Regions from separate parts of the Blautia argi genome, predicted to be linked through region 1. Evidence: predicted binding sites of a transcription regulator. Region 1 holds the regulator's gene; the other holds the start of a gene.
The links. Region 1 encodes Rex, which represses fermentation and respiration genes when NADH is low (regulators of the CRP and FNR family bind a similar motif). Its sites were predicted from a motif close to ATTGTTAANTANTTAACAAT; they were not measured.
Positions count from the first base shown of each region.

Region 2: the regulator Rex is predicted to act here: its motif matches at 1,935-1,954, upstream of rsxC (electron transport complex subunit RsxC).

Region 1 is NZ_CP030280.1:1,929,377-1,932,563, forward strand. It holds gene DQQ01_RS09430 (NAD(P)H-hydrate dehydratase) at 1-850, opposite strand, end outside; gene DQQ01_RS09435 (redox-sensing transcriptional repressor Rex) at 914-1,561, opposite strand; gene abc-f (ribosomal protection-like ABC-F family protein) at 1,728-3,187, shown strand, end outside.
Region 2 is NZ_CP030280.1:811,484-814,670, reverse strand. It holds gene DQQ01_RS04075 (RnfABCDGE type electron transport complex subunit D) at 1-532, opposite strand, end outside; gene rsxC (electron transport complex subunit RsxC) at 529-1,908, opposite strand; gene DQQ01_RS04065 (glycerate kinase family protein) at 2,021-3,163, opposite strand.

The DNA.
Region 1 (3,187 bases):
CTGGAAAGCAGGCAAACATTTCCCGGTTTTCTTTCGGTGTGGCAATCTTCAGCATACCTGCACCACTTCGCAAAACAGCCTGTCCGCTCAAATATGCCGCTCCGAAGATTTCCCTGCTTCCTGCTACCAGAAAAACCTTTCCAAAGCTGCCCTTATTCCCGTCCGGCTTTCTTACAAGCGTCTTCAGTTCTTCCCTGGTACAGGCAAAAAGTCCGCTTCCAAAGGAGGGGGGCATTAAAATCCCCACATCTGCACTTATAAGCTTTCCTGCATAAGCTGCACCGGGATACAGACAAAGCCCTGCCTTTTTGTACCCAAAGGTAACGGTAAGATCTGCCCTTACGGCACAACCCAAAACTGCCCCTGTCCCAGCATGGATACCGGAAGGAATATCCACTGCTACAATTTTCCCCTGAAAATGTTCCAGACTTTCTATGGTTTCTCTGTAAGTTCCTTTTATCTCTCTGGAAAGTCCCACGCCAAACAGGGCGTCTACGATAGTAGTATATTCATGGACACAGAAAGTCTTGACAAAGGAAATCCCATAATTTCTGCCAATTTCTATCTGTTTTTCCATTTCTTTTGTAAAATGTTCCGGCTTTCCCAAAATACAGACATCTGTCTGATATCCCCCCAGGGTCAGAAGCCTGGCTATGACCACGCCGTCTGCTCCATTATTTCCGCTGCCACATAAAACCAGCACTTTAGAAAGTGGCAGCCCTTCTTTTTGCATGCTCCAAAAGACCTGCAGACCAGCCCGTTCCATCAGCACCAGGGACGGCATTTGCATCTGCTCTATGGTATAAACGTCCAACGCCTTCATCTGCTCTCCGGTTACAATCTGTTCCATTTTTTCACCGCCTTTTCCGGGAAAGCGAAAAGGGAGCTGCCGCAACAGCCCCTTCCCGCATGTTTATTTCTTCTCATGTTCGTTTTCATAGCAATTCAAATTATAGGACAAACGCATCAGGCTCTCGGAAAGATGTACATTTTCCACAATCACATCCTTCGGCACGTCCAAATCCAGATGCGCAAAATTCCAAATAGCACGAATGCCGTTCTTTACCAACAGATCTGCTGTTTCTGCCGCATTATTTTTCGGCAGGGTCAAGGTGGCAATTTCCACGTCCTGCTCCTTTAAAAACTGAGGAAGCTCGTCCATCATACGAATCTCGTTTCCTCTGATAGAAATCCCCTTCAGCACTGGATTCACATCAAAAATTCCTACAATCTTGAAGCCTCTTTTTTCAAACTTCACATAATTGGCAAGTGCCTGTCCCAGATTACCTGCACCTACAATAATCATGTGATGTGTTTTATCAAGTCCTAAAATTTTCCCGATTTCCTCATACAGATACGGAACATTATAACCATATCCCTGCTGCCCGAAGCCGCCAAAATTATTCAAATCCTGACGAATCTGAGATGCAGTTACCCGCATCTTTTCACTTAGCTCATTGGAGGATATTCGCTCTACGCCTTCTTCTATAAGTTCACCTAAATATCTGTAATATCGGGGTAGCCTTTTGATCACTGCCTTTGAAATGCACTTTTCCTCCATGACGACCCTCCTGTATTTAAAATACACATTTCTACGTTTCATTATAATGGATTGTTAAATTAAAGTCAATTAATTTTCTTTTTCTGTGTTGTCAAATAAGAATTTTCCGCTATAATAAATAGGACAGCTTTTCAGGCTGTACGGAGTTTTAAAGGAGATTAGAACCATGATACTTGCATGTCAAAATATAGAAAAGTCCTTTGACGGCGTCACCCTGCTTTCTGACGCCAGCTTTCACATTGAAGAAAGAGAAAAGGCAGCTTTGGTAGGCATTAACGGTGCAGGAAAATCTACACTTTTTAAAATCATTGCAGGCGAACTTGCGGCAGATGGCGGTCAGGTAATTTTAGCGAAAGGAAAAACCATGGGCTATCTGGCGCAGCATCAGGAAATGGACGGGGATTTATCCATCTACGATTCTCTTTTGAAGGTTAAGCAGCACATTCTTGATATGGAAGTGCGTATGCGCCAGTTAGAAAAAGAGATGAAGCATGCCACAGAAGTAGAACTGAATAAAATTATGGAAACCTATTCCAGACTGACCCACGAATTTGAGCTGGAAAATGGCTATGCCTATAAAAGTGAGCTGACCGGGGTATTAAAAGGTCTTGGTTTTGCAGAAGGAGATTTCGACAAAATGCTTTCCACCCTTTCCGGAGGACAGAAAACCCGCGTGGCGCTGGGACGTCTGCTTCTGTCAAAGCCGGACATCATTCTTTTGGACGAGCCTACCAACCACCTGGATATGGATTCCATTGCCTGGCTGGAAACCTATCTTTTAAACTATCCGGGAGCTGTATTTATTGTATCCCATGACCGGTATTTTCTGGATAAGGTTGCCACAAAAATCGTGGAAATTGACAACACAAAAGTAACCTCCTTTACAGGAAACTATAGCGCCTATAGCGAAAAGAAAGCTATGCTCCGCCGGGCTGCCTACCAGGCATATATAAACCAGCAACAGGAAATCAAACATCAGGAAGAAGTCATTGCAAAACTAAAATCCTTTAACAGGGAAAAATCCATACGCAGGGCAGAAAGCCGGGAAAAAATGCTGGAAAAAATAGAGGTGCTGGAAAAGCCCGCAGAAGTGGACGATTCCATGCGTATCACTTTAAAGCCACGAATCATAAGCGGCAACGATGTGCTGGAGGTAGAACATCTCAGCAAATCCTTCCCTTCTCTTCCTTTGTTTGAAGATTTGAACTTTCAGATAAAGCGTGGAGAACGGGTTGCCATTATCGGAAACAACGGTACCGGAAAAACTACGATCTTAAAAATTTTAAATCAGGTAATTCCGGCTGACAGTGGCAGCTTCCGACTGGGAAGCAAGGTACATATCGGTTATTATGACCAGGAACACCATGTGTTACACATGGAAAAAACGATTTTTGAAGAAATCTCCGATGCTTATCCCAAACTTACCAATACGGAAATCCGCAACCTGCTGGCAGCCTTTCTCTTTACCGGAGATGATGTGTTTAAACCTATTTCTGCATTGAGCGGTGGAGAACGAGGACGTGTTTCCCTGGCAAAACTTATGCTGTCCCAGGCGAATTTCCTGATTCTTGATGAGCCTACCAACCACCTGGATATCACTTCCAAGGAAATCCTGGAGGAGGCCTT
Region 2 (3,187 bases), 1.1 Mb from region 1:
CTCCCAGGAACATCTGCAGATAGCTGTAGCTCTGCTCTCCTCCTGTTTTTACCGCGCCTAAAACCGTAGCCGCAGATACGGCGTCTGTTTCTAAGGTTCTTGGGGCAACATACTGCATAACCGCACCCGGCCAGGCAACCATGGTTAAAAGTCTTCCCATTAATGCCGGATTGACAAAGTTATTTCCGATTCCTCCAAACATCTGCTTTACAACCAGAATACTGAATACATCTGCTGCCACAAGCGTCCAAACAGGAACCGTAACCGGCATGTTCAATACCAGTAAAAGTCCGGTAACCACAGCGCTGAAATCTCCTGCTGTTACCTGTTTTTTCGTTAATTTCTGCCAGAAAAACTCTGTAAGAACACACACGGTAATGGAAAGCCCTGCCAAATATAAAGCTCTGATCCCAAAAAAGTAAATCGCGCCAAGAAGCGCCGGAACCAGAGAAATTGACACATTCATCATAACATTTCTGGTAGTCCGCTCTGTACGGATATGAGGTCCGTTTATCACTCTTGTCTGACTCATGCTTTCTTCACCGCCCTTTCCCGCATTCTCTGTTTCACCATATCTCTTGCCATTCTGGTCCGTACAGAAAGTTCTCTTTTTGCCGGACAGGTGTAAGAGCAACAGCCACAGGCAATACATTCGCTGGCGTGAAGCTGTTCGCACAAATCATAATCTTCTTCCAAAAAGGCATATTCAATCTGATAAGGAACCAACCCTGCCGGACATACATTCGCGCAGCCTGAGCAGCGGATACAAGGCTGCTCCTCTTCCTGTCTGTCAGGCAATACCAGAATACCGGAAGTATTTTTTGTCACATAGAAAAGTTCTTCTTCCCCATTCCAGTCAGAAGCCACACAAGGCCCTGTCATGGGTCCGCCGGCAATAATCCGGTTTTCTTTTACTGTAACGCCACCGCAAAGTTCCACTAATTCCTTTACTGAAGTGCCCACAGGTACCAGATAATTGCCCGGCTCCTTTACACAGCCTGTCACTGTAACAGTCCTGCGAATCAGAGGAATTCCTCCTAAAACCATATCTGCGGCTGCCTTTGCAGTTCCCACATTGGAAACAATCACGCCTACATCAGCCGGAAGTCCGCCCTGAGGTACTTCTTTTCCCAAAACAGCCTGGATAAGCTGCCGTTCCCCACCCTGAGGATATTTTGCAGGTAATTCTACAATCTCCAGATTCCGGACTTCTTTTATTTTTCCGTCCTGTCGTGCAGCCTCCAAAATCTTCCGAAGACTGCTGATAGCCTCCGGTTTATTATCTTCAATACAAAGATAGGCTTTCTTTGCTCCTGATGCCTTTAAAAGCAGACAGATTCCATTTAAAATTCCGTATCCCTGCTCTAACATTAAGCGGTAATCACAGGTGAGAAAAGGTTCACACTCTGCGCCGTTAATCAAAAGGCTGTCAATGGGCTTGTCTGTTTCATATTTTTTATGAGTGGGAAATCCTGCGCCGCCCATACCGGTAAGACCGCCGTCCCGGACACCTGCCAGAATCTCTTCTCTGGAATACTTCTCCGGACTTACCATCTCTGACTCATATGCCTGGGGTTTTCTCTCCATTTCCCCTTCACGTTTCACAATGCACCCCAAAACCATACGATTTTGCTGGCACACCTCTTTTACTTCCAGTACCTCTCCGCTTACGCTTGCATGAAGAGGCGCTGCCATAAATGCCTCCGGCTTTCCAATCTGACTTCCTGCGGTGACCTTATCTCCCGGCTTTACCAAAAGAGAGCATTTGCCTCCAAAGGACTGTTCTGCCAGAATGGTTACTGTTTCAGGCCAGTATTCACGGACAGGCAGATGCATGGTCATGGCTTTGTCATAACCGTCTGTGGGGTGGATTCCTCCGGGGAATCCGCTTTTCTTCTTCTTCCACATGTTCTGTCTTCCTCCAGTCACTTTCATTCGTTAAATAATTGACATGCCTTCATAAGATAACATATCGGAGAGATTTTGGCAAGATTATTTTTCTATCCATTTTCTGTATTTTTTACTTCTTTACAGCAATTCCGGCTCTCAGAATACGAAACATGCGCTTTGCGGCGTCCCTATACAGGTCTTCTGCCTGTTCCAACGCCTCTTCCAGCTCCATAGGTCTGTTCTGTGTTGTCATAATACTGTCAATTCCACATGCGTAAACAGTTTCTGCTCCCTCTCCCATGGAACCGGCAAGAGCCAGCACAGGCAGGTTCTGTTTCTTTGCATAAAATCCGATGCCGTCCAGTACCTTTCCACAGGCAGACTGTCCGTCAATCCGCCCTTCTCCTGTAAGAATCAAATCTGCATCTGCAATTATGGCTTCAAAATCCACCATTTTCAGTATCGTCCGGATTCCTGACTGCAGCCGGGCATTGCAGAACGCCAGTAAAGCGGCGCCCATGCCGCCTGCCGCACCTGCACCGCTGCATTTGGACACCTCATAACCGCAGATTTTCTCTATGAGCGCAGCATAATGCCGCATTCCTGTTTCCAGACGTTCCAACTGCTTTTCGTCCGCCCCTTTTTGCGGTCCGAAGACATATGTTGCTCCCCGACTTCCCAAAAGGGGGTTTGTCACATCACACATGACACAAAAAGAAGTCTTTTTCACTTCTGACATCAGATTGCTGCTGTCTATTCTTTCTATCTCCTGTAAGGTTTCCCCTACCGGAATGAAGCTCTTACCGTTTCTGTCATAAAACTTCACCCCAAGGGCAGCCAGCATACCTGCGCCGCCATCGTTTGTGGCGCTTCCGCCAATGGAAACCGTAATGTTTTGATAACCGTTCTTCAGGGCATCTTTTATCAGCTCTCCTGTTCCGTAGGAAGTGGTTTTCCCTGCGTTTCCGCTTTTATAGGGAATCAGGGTGATTCCTGACGCCTGCGCCATTTCAATGAGAACTGAATCATTGTCTAAAATCAGATATTCTGCCTCAATGGTTTCCCCTAGAGGATCTGTGACCTGACAACATTTCAACCGTCCCCCGGCTGTGCCGTATACTGCTCTTATGGTTCCCTCGCCTCCATCTGCGATAGGGACTCCTACGGTTTCTGCTCCCGGGAATATTTCTTCTGCTGCCTGTTTTAAAAGGGCAATCTGCTGCTCTGAGGAAAGGGTTCCCTTAAAGGAATCAGGTGCAAATACGAATTTCATGGTGGGGTTCCTCCTTTTTAACTC